DNA from 3 places in the Mycobacterium sp. NGS45 genome. Region 3 is predicted to be linked to each of the others. Evidence: predicted binding sites of a transcription regulator. Region 3 holds the regulator's gene; each other region holds the start of a gene.
The links. The regulator LexA, encoded in region 3, represses DNA repair genes until DNA is damaged. The targets are predictions, from matches to a motif close to CGAACANNTGTTCG.

Region 1: cofD (2-phospho-L-lactate transferase) is a predicted target of LexA. The motif match lies at 3,845-3,858, and genes of this name have one in related genera.
Region 2: AC5Y3P_RS21420 (error-prone DNA polymerase) is a predicted target of LexA. The motif match lies at 4,047-4,060, and genes of this name have one in related genera.

The regions. Positions count from the first base shown of each region.
Region 1 is NZ_JCALDB010000007.1:110,546-116,838, forward strand. Features, by position in the region: gene AC5Y3P_RS08655 (TobH protein) at 1-469, opposite strand, end outside; gene AC5Y3P_RS08660 (phosphomannomutase/phosphoglucomutase) at 466-1,860, opposite strand; gene AC5Y3P_RS08665 (DUF3499 domain-containing protein) at 1,967-2,410, opposite strand; gene AC5Y3P_RS08670 (metallopeptidase family protein) at 2,631-3,119, shown strand; gene AC5Y3P_RS08675 (WhiB family transcriptional regulator) at 3,421-3,774, opposite strand; gene cofD (2-phospho-L-lactate transferase) at 4,120-5,115, shown strand; gene AC5Y3P_RS08685 (coenzyme F420-0:L-glutamate ligase) at 5,112-6,293, shown strand, end outside.
Region 2 is NZ_JCALDB010000034.1:10,220-16,512, forward strand. Features, by position in the region: gene AC5Y3P_RS21400 (universal stress protein) at 1-800, shown strand, start outside; gene AC5Y3P_RS21405 (WS/DGAT/MGAT family O-acyltransferase) at 787-2,166, opposite strand; gene AC5Y3P_RS21410 (SRPBCC family protein) at 2,251-2,724, opposite strand; gene AC5Y3P_RS21415 (DUF899 domain-containing protein) at 2,721-3,401, opposite strand; gene AC5Y3P_RS21420 (error-prone DNA polymerase) at 4,074-6,293, shown strand, end outside.
Region 3 is NZ_JCALDB010000021.1:49,474-55,766, reverse strand. Features, by position in the region: gene AC5Y3P_RS18060 (LGFP repeat-containing protein) at 1-2,324, shown strand, start outside; gene lexA (transcriptional repressor LexA) at 2,391-3,071, opposite strand; gene AC5Y3P_RS18050 (LysM peptidoglycan-binding domain-containing protein) at 3,318-3,839, shown strand; gene nrdR (transcriptional regulator NrdR) at 3,984-4,436, shown strand; gene AC5Y3P_RS18040 (PhzF family phenazine biosynthesis protein) at 4,453-5,148, opposite strand; gene AC5Y3P_RS18035 (alpha/beta fold hydrolase) at 5,189-6,205, opposite strand; gene AC5Y3P_RS18030 (proteasome assembly chaperone family protein) at 6,250-6,293, opposite strand, start outside.

The DNA.
Region 1 (6,293 bases), on a different contig from region 3:
CGGGCACCGGCAACCGCGGATCCAGTATGGCGGCGCGGCCGGCGGTCGCGTCGCGCAGCGGCCCTTCATAGGGCGCCGATACCACCACCGGCGCGCCGCGGCGCGCGCCGGTGGCCGCCGCGGTCACCAACGCCGGATCACCCGGGTCGTCGCCGGCGACCACCAAGACATCAAGGGGGCCAATCCAATTCGGCACCTGCGGGCTGAGCACGACCGGCGCCGACGCCGTCGGCCCGAACAGCGCAGCGAACAACTCGCCGGCCGATTCGGCGGTGCCGCGACCGGCCACCCAGATGATCGAACGCGGCCGCAACCCGTCCAGCGCCCCCAGCACACCTTCGTCCACCGCGGAAGCAGTGGCCCGCACCTGCGCACCGGCCATCGACGCCGCACGCAGCAGACCTTCGCGGTCGGCCCCGATCAGTGCGTCGGTGTCATCGAGATCGATGACGGAGCGCAGCGTACTCACGGAACCGCCGCCTGAGCGTCGAGCACCTCCGAGACCTGCGTGACGACGGCGTCGACCTCGTCGATCGCCCGCGCTTCGACGTTCAGCCGCAGCAGCGGCTCGGTGTTGGAGCTGCGCAGGTTGAACCAGACGCCGTCACCCAGGTCGGCCGTCACACCGTCCAGGTGGTCCAGCGAGTGGATTCGGGTGCCGAACGACTTCAGCACGGCCTCAACGCAACTCGGCGCGTCCGCAACCGTGAAGTTGATCTCGCCGGAGGATTCGTAGCGTTGATAGTCCGCGGTCAGATCCGACAGCGAACGCCCCGTGGTTCCCAGCGCAGCGAGTACGTGCAGGGCGGCCAGCATGCCCGAGTCGGCCCCCCAGAAGTCGCGGAAGTAGTAGTGCGCCGAGTGCTCACCGCCGAAGATCGCGCCGGTATCGGCCATCAGCGCCTTGATGTAGGAGTGCCCGACGCGGGAGCGCACCGGGGTGCCGCCGCGCTCGATAACCAACTCCGGCACCGCGTGCGAGGTGATCAGGTTGTGGATCACGGTGGCGCCGGGTTCCCGGCTGATCTCGCGGGCGGCCACCAGCGCGGTCACCGCTGACGGCGACACCGGGCGGCCCCGCTCGTCGACCACGAAACAACGGTCGGCGTCCCCGTCGAAGGCCAAACCGATGTCGGCCTTGGTCTCCAGCACGAACTTCTGCAGATCCACCAGGTTGGCCGGCTCCAGCGGATTGGCCTCGTGGTTGGGGAAGCTGCCGTCGAGCTCGAAGAACAGCGGCAGCAAGGTCAACGCATCGATCGAGCCCAGCACGGCCGGCGCGGTGTGCCCGGCCATCCCGTTGCCGGCGTCGACGGCCACCCGCAGCGGACGCAGCTTCTCGACGTCGACCAGCGAGCGCAGGAATTGCCCGTAGTCGGCGAGCACGTCGCGGTCACTGGACGTACCGGGCGCACCGTCGTAAGCCGGGACCCCGGCGATCACCTGATCGCGGATGGTGGCCAGACCGGTGTCGCGGCCGACCGGTTTGGCCCCGGCCTTGCACAGCTTGATCCCGTTGTATGCGGCCGGATTATGGCTCGCGGTGAACATCGCGCCGGGGCAGTCCAACAGGCCGGAGGCGAAGTAGAGCTGGTCGGTGGAGGCCAGCCCGATCCGCACCACGTCGAGGCCCTGGGCCCGCACGCCGTCGGCGAAGGCCGCGGCCAGCCCGGGCGAGCTATCCCGCATGTCGTGGCCGATCACCACCTGCGTGGCGTCCGGGCGGACCAGCTGTGCGAACGCTGCGCCGACGGCAGCGACGAAGGCTTCGTCCAGCTGCTCACCCACCAGGCCGCGGACGTCGTATGCCTTGATGACGGCGTCCACCGCCGCAGCGGCGAAGCCGGTTGAACTCGACATACGGAGGACTCCCTGACGGATCGGATCGGTCCCCGTCAGCCTAGCTGTTAACCCCCACCCAATTGGCACCGCTGGTAGCCATCCGAGGGGGCCGGGCCGCGTCGGTTCAGTCGGTGGGATCGGGCAGGACCCGCAGGTGGCCACGCCGGCGGCCGGTTCCCGACGGACGCTGCGCGGGCGGCGCCATCACGCTTGCCGTCCCGCCGGTTCCGCCGCGCACGACGGACTGGTTGGTGGTCGGATCGCTGAAGCTGCCGGCCTGGGTGGCTGCCGCAGATGCGGTGTTCCGGCCCTCGCGGACGGCGTCGGCCAGAGCGACCAGGTCGTCGTCGTCGGGATGGCTGGGCAGTGGGCCGGCGTGCCGGACCAGCTCCCAGCCGCGGGGCGCGGTGATCCGACCTGCGTGCGATACGCACAGATCCCAGGAGTGCGGCTCAGCCACGGTGGCCAGCGGCCCGACGACGGCGGTGGAATCCGAGTAGACGAAGGTCAGCGTCGCCACCGCGTAATGAGGGCAGCCTGGCCGGCAGCAGCGACGGGGAACGTTCACGCAGCGAGGTTATCGTGCAGGGTCGTTCCCCGGGAGGCTGACACGCGCAGATGGCGCCCCAGGACCGAACCGTTACCTCGTCGTGAAGAACAGTAACGTTATTCGTGGGGCAGGTGGGGCAGCCGACTACTGCTGCCGGCACCGCGGCTCTCGTCCCACCGGCGGTCCCCGAGCTCGCGTTCACACCGCGGCTGTGGCCCCACCGACTACCATCTGCGCGATGTCTCCTTCGCGCAGTTCCCATGGCCGATCGGTGGGCCGGTCCGCCGGCCGACGCGGCCGGGAATGGCGCGGGCCGCTGCTGCCGCCGACGGTGCCGGGCTGGCGCAGTCGGGCCGAGCGCTTCGACATGGCTGTGCTGGAGGCCTACGAGCCGATCGAACGGCAATGGCGCGACCGGCTCACCGGCCTCGACGTGGCCGTCGACGAAATTCCCCGCATCTCACCGCGCGATCCGGAGAACGTGTCCTTCCCGCCGGAAGTGATCGCCGACGGCCCGATCGCGCTGGCCCGGCTGATCCCGGCCGGGGTGGACGTGCGCGGAAATTCGACACGAGCTCGAATCGTGTTGTTCCGCAAGCCGATCGAACGCCGCGCCAAGGACACTTTGGAACTCGGTGATCTGTTGCATGACATCCTGGTCGCGCAGGTGGCGACCCATCTGGGTGTCGAACCGTCGGTCATCGACCCGAGCATCGACGACGACTGAGGCCTACGGCGGCCGCCGACATTGGCTGCCGACGGCAGGCAGCCAGCATTTCTCCGGAAATGCAATCACATGGGTCCCAATGGGCACTTTGGACCCACCAATAATCACAATGACCACATTTGCCCCAGATATCCCTGCCGGAAATTGCACCTACATGCATTTCCGAGTCCGGCAATTGCCCGAGCTGCACACTGACCGCGGACGCTGCCTCCCCCACCAACGCAAGCGTGCACCTACATGTACTTGCTGCCGCCAGATGCAGATACATGTAGGTGCACGCTCGCACCCCGGGGAAGAACAGTTAGATGATGCCGCGCTTGAGCCGACGACGCTCCCGCTCGGACAGTCCACCCCAGATGCCGAAGCGCTCGTCGTTGGCCAACGCATACTCCAGGCACGCGTCCTTCACCTCGCACCCGAGGCAAATCCGTTTGGCCTCACGGGTAGAGCCGCCCTTTTCCGGGAAGAACGCCTCGGGATCGGTCTGCGCGCACAGTGCGCGTTCCTGCCATTGATCGTCGACCGGTTCGGCTTCGGATTCGAACGCATCTGGCACCAGACTCAAGTGTGGTCTGCCAGTGATCCCCCCGACAACCGGCGCGATGTTGGTGTGCGGTCCGCTCCCGATGGCTCCGTAAAACTGCTCAAAGGTCATTTCCCGCCTCCTCACCTTGTCTCGTATTCCGTTAATGTCGCCCACTATTTCGTGCGTGGCCATCCCGATTCGAACAAGTGATCGAATCTCGGTCCGCGACACCGGATCCGGCCGGCGCACCCGGGAAATGACACTGTTGTGATTAGACACGGGTTAGCTGTCGGGGTCAAGCCGCAGGGCGGGAATTCATACCATTTCGTTGTGACATTCTGGCGCGTCGTCACCTCGGCGTGTCGTGTGAGTAATCGCACTGAGATTTTCGAGTGTCGATTCGGTCATCGCCGCGTTCACACAGCGCCTGCCCAGCTACCGGCCTCAAACCGGCAACGCCTAGTCTCGATCACCGTGAAGATCACTGTACTGGTTGGTGGAGTGGGCGGGGCCCGCTTCTTGTTGGGCGTACAGCAATTTTTGGGCCTGGGGCAGTTTGCCGGGTCCGGTTTGGTGGCGCCCGACGAGCACCAACTCAACGCCGTGGTCAACGTCGGCGACGACGCCTGGATGCATGGGCTGCGGATCTGCCCGGACTTGGACACCTGCATGTACACCCTAGGCGGTGGTATCGATCCCGAACGCGGCTGGGGGCACCGCAACGAAACCTGGAACGCCAAGGAGGAACTCGCGGCCTACGGTGTACAGCCGGACTGGTTCGGCCTGGGCGACCGCGACCTGGCCACCCATCTCGTGCGTAGTCAGATGCTGCGCGCCGGCTACCCGCTCACCCAGGTCACCGAGGCGCTGTGCGCACGCTGGCAGCCCGGCGCACGCCTGCTTCCCGCGTCCGACGACCGTTGCGAAACCCACGTCGTGATCACCGACCCGGAAACCGGCGATCGTCGCGCCATCCACTTCCAGGAGTGGTGGGTTCGCTACCGCGCGCAGGTGCCCACCCACAGCTTCGCGTTCGTCGGTGCGGAAAAGGCCGCCGCGGCAACCGAGGTCACCGAGGCCATCGCCGAGGCCGACGTCGTCTTCCTGGCGCCATCGAACCCGGTGGTCAGCATCGGCGCGATCCTGGCCATCCCCGGCGTCCGCGGCGCGCTGCGCTCCACACCCGCTCCGGTCGTCGGTTACTCCCCGATCATCTCCGGAAAGCCACTGCGCGGCATGGCCGATGAATGCCTGTCGGTGATCGGCGTGGAGTCCACCTCGCAGGCCGTCGGTGAGCACTACGGTCCCCGCGCCGGCACCGGTCTGCTCGACGCCTGGCTGATCGCCGAGACCGATGATGCCAAGATCGACGGCGTCAAGGTGGCTGCGATCCCGCTGCTGATGAGCGACCCGTCGGCCACCGCGCAGATGGTGCACGCCGGACTCGAACTGGTGGGTGCGCGGGCATGACCGAACACGGCGCCGGCAGCGTCATCGACATCCTGCCCATTCCGGGACTTCCCGAGTTCCGCCCGGGCGACAACCTCGCCGAGGCGATCGCCACGGCCGCGCCCTGGCTGCGCGACGGCGACGTGGTCGTGGTCACCAGCAAAGTGGTCTCCAAGTGCGAGGGCCGCATGGTGGAGGCACCGTCGGACCCCGAGCAGCGAGACGCGCTGCGCCGCAGGTTGATCGACGAGGAGGCGGTGCGGGTACTGGCCCGCAAGGGTCGTACCCTGATCACCGAGAACGCCTACGGTCTGGTGCAGGCCGCTGCCGGCGTGGACGGCTCCAATGTCGACAGCGGCGAATTGGCCTTGCTACCACTGGATCCCGATGCCAGTGCCGCCACGCTGCGGTCCGGCCTGGACAACCAGCTCGGCATCACGGTCGCGGTGGTGATCACCGACACCATGGGCCGAGCCTGGCGCAACGGGCAGACCGATGTCGCGATCGGCTCGGCCGGCCTGCCGGTGCTGCACGGTTACGCCGGGTCGGCCGACGTGCACGGCAACGAACTGGTGGTCACCGAGATCGCGGTGGCCGACGAGGTCGCAGCCGCCGCTGATCTGGTCAAGGGCAAGTTGACCGGCATCCCGGTTGCGGTGGTGCGCGGCCTGCGTTTCGATGACGACGGGTCCACCGGACATGACCTGGTGCGCTCCGGCACCGATGACCTGTTCTGGCTCGGCACCGCCGAAGCGATCGAGTTGGGCCGCCGGCAGGCATTATTGCTGCGCCGCTCGGTGCGACAGTTCGCCGCCGATCCGGTCGAGCCGGAGTTGATCGAATCGGCGGTGGCAGAGGCCCTCACCGCACCCGCCCCGCATCACACCCGGCCGGTGCGCTTCGTCTGGCTGCGCGACCCGCAGCGGCGGGTGGCGTTGCTGGACGCGATGAAGTCCGCGTGGCGCGCCGATCTCGCCGGGGACGGCAAGTCTGCCGCGGCGATCGAACGTCGCGTCAGCCGCGGCCAGATCCTCTACGACGCGCCCGAAGTGGTGATCCCGTTCATGGTGCCCGACGGCGCCCACCACTATCCGGATGCGGCCCGCACCCAGGCCGAGCACACCATGTTCACCGTGGCGGTCGGCGCCGCCGTGCAGGGGCTGCTGGTCGCGTTGGCCGTGCGCGAGGTCGGCAGCTGC
Region 2 (6,293 bases), on a different contig from region 3:
CTGCGGCCGCGCGTAACGTCCCATTGGTGCTGGCCTATGTGGTCAACCCGCCGATCATCCTGTCTTGGCCCAACGTTCCGATGCCGACCAACTTCACCGAGTGGCAGGACGACCAGGCCGATCAGGCGCTGGCCGAAGCCGAGCAGCTGGCCAACGAATCGGCCGGCGATGCGCAACTGCAGATCCGCAAGGAAAAGCCGGTCGGTCCGGCGGTCGCGACGCTGGTGGCGATGACCAAGGACGTCGACCTGGTGGTGTGCGGTTCCCGCGGCCACGGTGCGGTGGGCCGCGCGCTATTGGGTTCGGTCAGCTCGGGTTTGGTGCGGCACGCGCACTGTCCGGTCGCGGTGATCCACGACGAGGACCCGTTGATGGAGTCCCCGGCCACTGCGCCGGTGCTGGTCGGCATCGACGGTTCCCGGGCCTCGGAGTTGGCCACCGCGATCGCCTTCGACGAAGCCTCGTTCCGCGGGGTCGACCTGCACGTGGTGCACGCGATCAGCGATTCCGATGTGATCAAGATGCCCGGCGTGGACTGGGAGACCCTCGAGCAACGGGCCCAGAGCATGCTCTCGGAGCGGCTGGCCGGCTATCAGGAGCAGTATCCCGACGTCAAGGTGCACCGCGAGGTGGTGTGGTCCCGTCCGGCCCAGGCGCTGGTCGACCGTTCCGAGAAGGCGCAGCTGGTGGTGGTCGGCAGCCATGGCCGCGGTGGCTTCGTTGGAATGCTGCTGGGTTCGGTGAGTTCCTCAGTGGTGCAAGCAGTTCGGATGCCGGTGATCGTGGCTAGGCTGGGCTGACCCGGGGCTGCGCGCGGGCCAACTGGCTCAGCCGGGTGATGGCCGCCTCGATGCCGGCGGTCAGCACCCGCAGGTCCGGCCCGTTGTCGTAGTCGCCGACCACGCCGAAGGTCAGCTCGTCGCGATAGGTCAGCATCGCGACGCCGGTGCGTAGTTGCAGCGCGATCGGCGGGATCGGGAACATCCGCACCACTTCGCGGCCGAGCACCCGCAGCGCCTGCCGCGGCCCGGGGACGTTGGTGGCCAACGCGACCACGCCGCGCTGCGGCAGCCGGGTCAACACGCGAACCGTCCAGGCGCGCAGCGGGAACGGCAGCGCACCGGCCGCGTCGATCGCCGAACTGCCGGCTTGGCGCTGACCGCTGGACTTCGCCCGGGTCATCCGGCGATGCACCAGCCGCAGCTGCTCCAACGGATGCGCCCGGTCCACCGGCAGCAACGGCAACATCAGCGACACCCGGTTATCCGGCGTGTCCAGATCGGCACTGCGGCGCAACGAAACCGGCACCAGGGTGCGCAGCGAGTTGGCGGTGGGCCGGATTCCGCGGCGCAGCAGCACATCTCGATACCCCGCGGTGATCGCGGCCAGTGCGACGTCGTTGAGTGTGACGTCGAAGGCGTCGCACACCGCGGTGACGTCGGCCAGCGCCACCCGGGCCGCGTCATAGCGGCGCATGCTGGAGACCGGTCCGATCAACGAGGATGTTGCCGCGGGACGCAGCAGCCCGGAAACCAACTCGGCGGTGCCCTTGGTGGCCTTGACGGTCATCTCGGTGGCGCTGCGCGAGACGTTCCAGGCGCTGCGGCCCCAGTCGATCGGGTTCAGACTGGGCCGCGGCCAACCGCGGGCGGGTTGCCGGGTGCCACGGATCTCGGTGACGAAGGAGTCTGCGTCGGCGCCCTCGTCGCTGATCCCGCTGATCATCCGGGTAGCCGAGACCCCGTCGGCGATGCAGTGATGCAGCTTCATCAGCAGCGCCCAGCGGCCCTGTTCCAGGCCTTCGATGACCCAGCACTCCCACAGCGGGTGCTCGCGATCCAGCCTGCGTTCGATGATGCCGGCGGCGAGTTCGAACAGCGTGGCGTCATCGCCGGGCGCCGGGGCCGCGATGTGTCGAAAATGATGTGAGACATCGAGATTGGGCTGCTCGACCCACTCCGGTGGACCCAGGTCCAGCGGATGGGTGCGCAACACCTGCCGCAGCCGTGGGTGCTTGGTCAGGCGTTCGGTGAGGGTGGCGACCAGTTCCTGATAGTCCGGGATCGGCCCGTCGAGCACGGTGACCCCGCCGATGGCCAGGCTGACGTGTTTGTCCGAATCCTCGGCCTGCAGGAATCCGGCGTCCAGCGTCGAGAGCTGTTCCATGCCTTCGACTGTGCGCGCTGCGCCCGGCGTGCCGATAGGGTCAGAGGGTGCCCCGGGTAGGGACCTGTGGCCCCGATCGACGGGTCAGCCGGTGAGCGCGCGGTCCAGGGCCGCCAGCGAATCGTGCAGGAACTGCTCGTCGAACGGCGGCATGCCGCCGATCTGATCGCGAAAGGCCTGCGGGGTGTCGGTCCAGTCGTAGCTCAGCGTGACATCGGTCTGTTCCCCGTTGGGCGTCAGGTCATAACGCCACCACCAGCCGCCGGGCCGATGGGTGCCGTCGTCGTCGAGGCTGCCGGGCAGCCAGCCGATGCTGCGGTCGGCGACGAATTCGTTGACCACGTTGTGCATCACGTAGTCGCCGCCGGCGAACTTCAAGTACATGTTCATCACGAAGACCTGTCCGACGGCGCTCAGCGGTTCGGTGCTCACGGCGTCGCGCACCCAGTCGCCGGGTTCGGTGTACTGGTGCCGGCTGGGGTCGGCCAGCAGTGCGAACACCGCGGCGGGGGTGGCGGCGACGGTGCGGGTGGCGATCATGCGTTCGGGGGTGCTCATGAGTTCTCTCCGTAGTAGCCGGCGATCTCGGGGGAGTCCAGCCATTTCGAGTAGGTCGGTGACTTCGGCCAGTCGGGCGGGGAGTCCTGCCACTGCTCCTGGCGGCCGTAGGGCAGCAGGTCGATCAGCGCGAAGCTGTGGCTGAGCTGCTCGGTGCCGCGGCCGTTGCTGTGCCAGGTGCGGTACACGGTGTCGCCCTCGCGCAGGAACACGTTGATCGCGAAACCGCCGCCGGGCGGGGCGTCCATATCGGCGCCGAAGCTGCTCTGCGCCGACGAATACCAGCTCATCTGGTTGCCGACCTTGCCGGCGTAGGCCAGTACCTCGTCGATCGGCCCGTTGGTGACGATCACGAACCGGGCGTCGTAGTTGGCCAGGAACTCCAGCCGGGTGAACTGCGAGGTGAAACCCGTGCAGCCGCCGCACTGCCAGTCCGCGCCGTCGGTCCACATGTGGTGGTAGGTGATCAGCTGGGACTTACCGTCGAACACGTCGGCCAGCCGGACCGGGCCGTGCGCGCCGATCAGGGTGTAGTCGGGCAGGGCCACCATCGGCAGGCGGCGACGCTGCGCGGCGATCGCATCCAATTCGCGGGTGGCGGCCTTCTCGCGGGTGCGCAGGTCGGCCAGCGCGGCGCGCCAGGTCTCGACGTCGACGACGGGCGGTAGTGCAGTCATGTCGGCTCCTTTGGGGTCTCTTCCAGTGTTGACCCGAGCGCCGCCGGATACTCATCGCTCGCTCGGGCTTTTTGCTGAGCGACCTGGTTGGGGGTTAGGTGCCCGTCGCGGTGCCGAGTGAGGAATGCGGTACCCGAAGCGTGTCGAGTGAGGAGTGACGCACAGGGTTACTCGCACTTTGTGTACCTGGTTCCTCACTCGGCAATGGCGAGGTACGTCATTCCTCACTGGGCGACGTTTTTCTGCGTGGTTCCTCACTGGGCAGTGCCGGAGGGACGTCATTCCTCACTGGGCAGCAGTGCGGTGTCGAGTGAGGAATGCGGTACCCGAAGCGTGTCGAGTGAGGAGTGACGTACCCGAAGTGTGCCGAGTGAGGAGTGACGCACAGGGTTACTCGCACTTTGTGTACCTGGTTCCTCACTCGGCCTTGGCGAGGTACGTCATTCCTCACTGGGCAACGTTTTTCTGCGTGGTTCCTCACTGGGCGGTGCCAGAGGTACAGCATTCCTCACTGGGCGGCTACGCGGTGTCGAGTGAGGAATGCGGTACCCGTCGCGGTGTCGAGTGAGGACTGGTGTACCCGCCGCGGTGCCGAGTGAGGAGCTGCGGTACCCGAAGCATGCTGCGCACAGGGCTATCGCGACTCGAACAATTGTTCGATACCCTAGTCGGGTGGGCTGGTTCAACGGGCCCCCCAGCTGGGGCGAGATGGCGCGGGTGCTGGACGGCAAACCGCGGCACGCCGGCGGGGGCGAACCCACTGGCGGTGACGGCGGTGACGGGCCGGCCTGGTCGCGCAAGCGCGGCGACTACCGCCGACCCGAGCAGTCCCGGCTGCCCTCGACGGTGCCGTACGCCGAACTGCACGCGCATTCGGCCTACAGCTTCCTCGACGGTGCCAGCACACCCGAGGAACTGGTCGAGGAGGCCGCCCGGCTGGATCTGCGGGCGATCGCGCTGACCGATCACGACGGGCTCTACGGGGTGGTGCGGTTCGCCGAGGCCGCCGCCGAACTCGATGTGCGCACGGTGTTCGGCGCCGAACTGTCACTCGGTGGTGGCGCGCGCACCGAGGTCCCGGACCCGGCCGGTCCGCATCTGCTGGTGCTGGCCCGCGGGCCCGAGGGGTATCGGCGGTTGTCGCGCCAACTGGCCGCCGCGCATCTGGCCGGCGGCAGCAAAGGGGAGCTGCGCTATGACTACGACGCGCTCACCGAGGCCGCCGGTGGGCACTGGCAGATCCTCACCGGATGCCGCAAAGGTCATGTCCGGCAGGCTCTTTCGGCTGGCGGTCCGGACGCCGCCGCGGCCGCGCTGGCCGATCTGGTGGACCGGTTCGGCCGCCAGCGGGTCAGCGTCGAGCTCACCCAGCACGGCCAACCCCTCGACGATGAGCGCAACACCATCCTGGTCGAACTGGCCGACTGGTTCGGGCTGGCGGTGGTGGCCACCACCGGGGCACACTTCGCCGGGCCGTCGCGGCGGCGGCTGGCCATGGCGATGGGCGCGATCCGGGCCCGGCAGTCGCTGGATCAGGAGGCCGGGTGGCTGGCGCCGTTGGGTGGGTCGCACCTGCGCTCGGGAGCCGAGATGGCCCGGCTGTTCGCGCATCTGCCGCAGGCCGTCACCGGGGCTGCCGAACTGGGCGAGCAGTGCGCGTTCGGTCTGCAGCTCATCGCCCCGCAGTTGCCGCCGTTCGACGTGCCCGCCGGGCACACCGAGGACAGTTGGCTGCGTGAGTTGGTGATGCTCGGTGCGGCCGAACGGTACGGTCCGCGCGCGTCGGCGCCGCAGGCCTACGCCCAGTTGGAGCGTGAACTCGACGTCATCGCCGAGCTCAGCTTCCCGGGTTATTTCCTGGTGGTGCACGACATCACCCGGTTCTGCCGGGAGAACCGGATCCTGTGCCAGGGCCGTGGGTCGGCGGCCAACTCGGCGGTCTGCTACGCGCTCGGGGTCACCGCGGTGGACCCGGTGGCCAACGGGTTGCTGTTCGAGCGGTTCTTGTCCCCGGCCCGGGACGGCCCGCCGGACATCGACATCGACATCGAATCGGACCTGCGCGAGCAGGTGATCCAGTACGTCTACGACCGCTACGGTCGCGACTACGCCGCGCAGGTGGCCAACGTGATCACCTATCGGGGCCGCAGTGCGGTCCGCGACATGGCCCGCGCGCTGGGTTTCTCGCAGGGCCAGCAGGACGCCTGGAGTAAGCAGATCAGCCGCTGGGGCGGGGATCTGACGAGTCCGGAGGTCGAAGGCATTCCGGAGTCGGTGCTGGATTTGGCCGGCCAGATCCGGAACCTGCCGCGGCACATGGGCATTCACTCCGGGGGGATGGTGATTTGCGACCGGCCGATCGCCGATGTGTGCCCGGTGGAGTGGGCCCGGATGGAGAACCGCAGTGTGCTGCAGTGGGACAAGGATGACTGTGCGGCAATCGGTTTGGTGAAGTTCGACCTGCTGGGCCTGGGCATGCTGTCGGCGTTGCACTACGCGGTGGACCTGCTGGCCGAACACAAGGGCATCGAGGTGGACTTCGCCAAACTGGACCTGTCCGAGCCGGCGGTCTACGAGATGCTGCAGCGCGCCGATTCGGTCGGGGTGTTCCAGGTGGAGTCCCGCGCGCAGATGGCCACCCTGCCCCGGCTCAAACCGCGGGTGTTCTACGACCTGGTGGTCGAGGTCGCGTTGATCCGGCCCGGGCCGATCCAGGGCGGGTCGGTGCATCCCTACATCCGCCGCCGCAACGGTCTGGACCCAGTGGTCTACGACCACCCATCGCTGGAACCCGCGTTGCGAAAGACGTTGGGGGTTCCGCTGTTTCAGGAGCAGCTGATGCAGGTCGCGGTGGACTGTGCGGGCTTCAGCCCGGCCGAGGCCGATCAGCTG
Region 3 (6,293 bases):
TGGCCGCTACTGCGCTGGTCACCAGCACGGCTGTGCAGACGCCGCTCGCTTACGCCTCACCGGAATCCGATGCCGCCGACGCCATAACCGCCAAATGGCAGGAAGTCGGTGGCCAGGCATCGACCCTCGGTGCGCCCGCTGGCGAGGTCTATGCGGCCGGCGCCGGATTTGGTCAGAATTTCACCGGCGGTGCGATTTTCTTCACGCCGGAAACACAGGCCAGGATCATGCACGGCGCCATTCTGGAGAAATATCTGGCGCTCGGCGGGCCTGCCGACAGTGATCTCGGATTTCCCACGATTGACGAAGGACCCGGCCGGGTCAGCCCGGAAAGTCGTAATACCACCTTCAACGGCGAAGGCAGCCCGGTCATCTTCTGGACTCCCGACACCGGTGCCTGGGTGGTGCGGGGCCCGATCAACGCGGCCTGGGACGAGCTGGGTGGATCCTCCGGTGTGCTCGGCGTCCCGACTTCTGACCAGAGTGCCGACGGCGACGTCCTGACCCAGACGTTCAGTGCCGGCCAGTTGAGTTTCAACACCAGCACGGGTGCCTTCAGCACCGAACCGCCCGAACTCGCCGACCAGTTGGCCGATCTGAACTTCGCCCCGCCCAACGACGCGACCGCGGCCATCGACGCCGCTTGGCGGGACGCGGGTGGCGAAGCCGGACCGCTCGGTGTCAAGCAGGGTGGGCAGGTCCCGGTCGGCGATCAAGGTGCGGCACAGGATTTCGCCGGCGGCACCATCTACTTCAGTCCCGACACCGGTGCTCAGGTGGTTGCCGGCGCCATCGCCGAGAAGTACCGCGATGCCGGCGGTCCGGAAGGGGACCTGGGCTTCCCGGTCGGCGCCGAGACCGACGGCGGCGTGCCCGACAGCCGGGTGCAGAACTTCGCGGCCGGCGACGAGCCGGCCATCTTCTGGACGCCCAATGACGGCGCGGTGATCGTACGCGGCCCGATGAAGGCCGCTTGGGATCAGCTGGGCGGGGCCGCCGGTGCGTTGGGCGTACCGGTCGCCGACGCCACTGTCGACGGCGAGGTCACCTCGCAGCAGTTCGCGGCCGGTTCGGTGTCCTGGAACGCCGCCGACGAAAGCTTCAGTACCGACCCGGCCGGGTTGGCCGAGCAGCTGGTCGATGTCGAGGTGCCGGCCGCCCCGGGCGCCGAGGCTGCCGACACGTCGGCCGACGAGTCCGGCACCGGACTCGGCTGGCTGTGGTGGCTGATCCCGCTGGCCTTGTTGGTGCTCGGTGGGTTGTGGGCCTGGCGGGCGCGCTCCCGGGCACGCGGCTCCGACGTCGACGTCGACGTCGACCATGATCGGGTGGTCGAAGAGCCGCGCGGCCGCGCCCCGGTCTACGACGACCACGACGACGGCTACGGCTACGACGACGGCTACGGCGATGAGCACGAGGACGGCTACCGCGAAGCCCGCGACGAGGGCTACACCGGGTACCAGGGCCGCTACCGCGAAGGCTACGACGAGCCCGAGGATCGCTGGGCCGGCCGGTGGTCGGAGCGGGCGTCCGGTGGGTACCAGGAAACCGAGGACGACACCGAGTATCTGGAGGCGCGAACCGGCTGGTCAGAGCCCGAGGTCGGCGGCGAGGAGACCACCGAGTACCGCCGCGACCTGACCGAGGACGACCCGAACGCGTTGTTCACACACCGCGGCGCACATGAGGCCGACGAGGTGCAGGGCGACGACGGGGACGACGACGCCGTCGACACTGCGCCCACCCACGTGATCGATGAGACGCCGTCGGGACGGCATGCCGCGGTCAGCCCGGATGCCGATCCCTCGGTGTGGACCGCACCCGACGACGACGTGTACCTGCCCGGGCCGGGTTCGTTGTTCGCTCCGGTGTACGGCGCAGTGCCGCCGCCCGAGGCCGCACCGGAGCAGCGCTACGGCGCGACCGAGGACCAATACGGGGCCGGCGTCGAGGAGTCCTACCGACGGGCACCCGCGGATGACGACTACGCCGAAGAGCGGTACCCCGAGGATGACTACGCCGACGACGACTACGGCGACGACGATTACGCCGAAGACCCGTACCCCGAACCGTCCTACCGGGGCGACCCGGCTTCGGACGAGACCACGGTGGTCACCTCGGCTCCGGACGCACCGCCGCCGCCGGCGATCCATCTGCCGTTGGACGATCCACACCAGGCGCCTGACGGCTACCCGATCAAGGGCAGTATGCGCACCAGCACGTACTACCTGCCGGGCACCGTCGGCTATCAGCAGACCGTGGCCGAGATCTGGTTCGCCAGCCCAGAACACGCTGAGGCCAACGGTTTTCATCCGCAGCCCTGAGACCGGCCGCTTCACCCGCGGCATCTGACTGCGACCTGCGGGCAGCCGCTCGCAGCTCCGCGGTCGTCAGATCTTGCGGATCACGGTGACGACCTTGCCCAGGATCGCGGCGTCGTTGCCGGGGATCGGGTCGAAGGCCGGGTTGTGCGGCATCAGCCAGACCTGGCCGCTGGTGCGTTTGAAGGTCTTGACGGTGGCTTCGCCGTCGATCATCGCGGCGACGATGTCGCCGTTATCGGCGACGTTCTGTTGGCGCACCACCACCCAGTCGCCGTCGCAGATCGCGGCGTCGACCATGGATTCCCCGACGACCTTGAGCAGGAACAGCGACCCCTCGCCGACAAGTTCGCGGGGCAGCGGAAAGACGTCTTCCACGGCCTCTTCGGCCAGGATCGGGCCGCCGGCTGCGATCCGGCCCAGCACCGGCACGAACGTGGGCTCGGGCAGCGCGTCGGACCCGACCACGTCGGTGCTGGGCACCGATCGCAGGCCGTCGTCGGCGCCGCGGACGTCCACCGCGCGCGGCCGGTTCGGGTCGCGACGCAGGTAGCCCTTGCGTTCCAGGGTGCGCAGCTGATGGGCGACCGAGGACGTGGAGGTCAGGCCGACGGCGTCGCCGATCTCTCGGATACTGGGCGGGTAGCCCCGGGTGGTCACCGAGGCGCGGATCACCTCGAGAATCTTGCGCTGCCGATCGGTGAGGGTGCGGTCGAGCTTCGGGTCTGATCCCAGATCACTGTCAGCCATGACGCTGAATGTAGTCGCGTTCCGCCGATTGATCAAACATGTGTTCGAGGGTGTGTCGGAGTCCGGCCGGTGTGGCCGCTGGGGCAGATGTGGTCGGCGCGACTTGTCGGTAGGTGCCTCTAGGGTTTGGCTACGAATCGATTACATGTTCGATTTCATCGTTCTCTTCGAACGGGTGAGCGATTACGCTATCGAACATACAAGCGATCCACCGTTGGATGTAGAGCGTGACCGAAAGGACCGGACATGACACACAACACCCTGGAAGCAGGTTTTTCGACCACCGCCGCAGATCGGCGGGAGCTCGCTTTCGGTGCGCGCCGGAGTGCGCGTCCGCTGCCCAGGCGGGTCGGTGTCGATCCCGGTCAGCGGGCTGCTCGGCGCCGCCGCCCGGTTGCGGGCCGGCCCGGGTCCGCGCCGCTGCGGTACCGGGGCAGCGGAGTTGCGGTCTCGCGGGCCCCGCACCGTCGGCCGGCGCGTAGGGTCACGCCGCTGACGGTGCTGGGGTTGGGTCTGCTGGCCGCGGTCATCACGGTGTGGCTCGGCATCGTCGCCCAGGTCGGCGACGCCGTGCGAAAGGCCGGCTCGCCGGTGCCGGATCAGTTGGCCGTCGTCCAGGTGCTGCCGGGTGAAACGTTGCAGCACGTAGCCGCCCGGGTGGCGCCCAACGCATCGGTGTCCGGGGTAGTCGCTTCCATTCGAGAACTCAACGGTCTCGACGGTGCGGCGGTGAACGCCGGGCAGACCCTGATCGCACCGGTCGGCTGATCGACCGGGGCCGGTGAATCCGAATGGGACACAAGCACAAGCACGGCCCGGCGGGATCGCCGGTGGTCGCCGCCCGCTCCGCAGTACGCGCAGGTAGGCTTTTGAGGCTGGGAGATTCCCAACCGGCGCGACGAAGGAGCGGACATGCACTGTCCATTCTGCCGTCATCCGGATTCCCGAGTCGTCGACTCGAGGGAAACCGATGAGGGGCAGGCGATCCGGCGCCGTCGGTCCTGTCCGGAGTGCGGTCGGAGGTTCACCACCGTGGAGACCGCCGTGCTAGCGGTGGTCAAGCGCAGCGGCGTCACCGAGCCGTTCAGCCGCGAGAAGGTGATCAGCGGCGTGCGCCGCTCCTGTCAGGGGCGCGACGTCGACGACGACGCACTGAACCTGTTGGCGCAGAAGGTCGAGGACACCATCCGGGCCGCCGGTTCACCCGAGGTGCCCAGTCACGACGTCGGGCTGGCCATCCTGGGCCCGCTGCGCGAACTCGACGAAGTGGCCTACCTGCGGTTCGCTTCGGTGTACCGATCGTTCGATTCCGCCGAGGACTTCGAACGCGAAATCGAAGCGCTGCGGGCGCACCGCACGGGCTGACAGCTGGCCGTGCGGCTCAGACCGCGCTGACGCCGTCGCTGATCACTCGGCCGGCCACTCGGACCCAGCCGTCGGCGCTCCATTGCGTTTCGATCGGCGAGCCCTTGCCCTGCGTGATCACCAAGTCGCGGCTGAGATATTCGGTCATGCGGACCGCGGCCGATCCGGTGGCCTCATCCTCGGGGATGCCGAGGTTGGCCGCGAACATCCTGGCTCGGATGTGCCCCGCGGGCTTGTCGATCCAAGCCCACAGATAGTGCTCGATGTCGTCGGAGTAGTCGGCCGGGTCGGCGGCCAACACGTCCTCGGGCGAGGCCAGATCGACAACGTCGAACTCCGGTCCCCACTCGGCGCGGGCGGTGACCGCGGTCAGGTCACGTTCTGCGCCCACGTCATAGCCGACCGTCACGATCCCGGCCGGCAGCTGCAAGGTGTGTACCGGAGTGCCGTTGGCGCGCAACCACCAGGCGGCCCCCACCGTCGGATGGCCGGCGAACGGTAGTTCGGTTACCGGAGTGTAGATCTGCGCCTGCGTGGAGGACGCGCCGTCGCTCGGCTGCTCGACGAATATGGTTTCGGCATAACCCAATTCCGTGGCCAACGCTTGACGCTCAGTCGGTGCCACAGCGGCCGCGTCGACGACGCCCAACGGATTGCCGAACTTGCCGTCCGGATCGGTGAACACCCGCAACACGGTGACGGTGATGGCCATGGTTGCGACTCTAGCCAACCGGTTGTCGGGAATGCGAGGGTCAGGTCGCGCTGCGCTCGTCGGCGTCCATCGCGTCGAGCACCGCGACCCGGGTGTCGGGCGACCCGGTGATCGCAGATGCGCTGGCCCCGGCCCGCAGCAACCGGCGCAACAACTCCTGGTCGTGGACCGCCGGGGCGGTGGTGTCGATGAACCGCTGCACGACCTCGACGAAGCGGTCTGGATCGTCGCGGAACGGAAAATGTCCGGAGCGCCGGAAGACCTCGAGCTGGGACCCCGGCATCGCCGAATGCGCCAAGTGGGCGTGGCTGACCGGGATCACTGCGTCTTGTTCGCCCCAGATCAACTGAACGGGAACGGATTCGGTCAAATAACATCGATCCAGCATGGTGACCACCTGACCGCGCCAGTCCACCACCGCCCGCAAGGTGCGGGTGAACGCCGACGACGCGGTGGGTTCGGGGAGATCGCGCAGGATCCGGAGCACATCGGGAAGGTCACGGCCCAGGCCGGTGGATCCGAACACGCTGCCGGCGACCTTGCCGACCGCGGCCATGGTCGGCAGTACCAACGGCAGCCTCAGTAGCGCCAAGGCCTCCCCGCCCAGTGGCAAGGACGCCGCGCGCAACGCGATGTTGACGTCCTTGGTGACCCCGCCGGCGCCGACCAAGATCAACCGGTCGACCAATTGCGGGAACTGGTAGGCGAACTGCATCGCCACTCCACCACCGAGGGAATGCCCGACCACGGTGACCCGGTCGATGTCGAGCACCGAGAGCAGGTCGCGCATGCCGTTGGCGTAGGCCGCCACCGAGTAGTCCGCGCGCGGTTTGTCGGACTGGCCATGGCCGAGCAGATCCGGCGCGATCACCGTGAAGCGGCGCGCCAGCTGGGTCTGCACGGTGTGCCAGGTGGTGGAGTTGTCCCCGATGCCGTGGATCAGCAACAGCGCCGGGCCGGAGCCCGCGATCCGGTAGGCCCGCCGGTACCCGTGGATGGTGCGATGCTCGAGCACCGGGGTCAGCTCACGGATCGGATGCAGGTTTCGCACGCTCATCTCGCCAACTCCGTGCTCGGGCCCGTGCGGGCGTAGCCGTCGGTCTAGGCGTCGTCGTCGCGGTATGGATCCTTGGACGGGTCGCCGG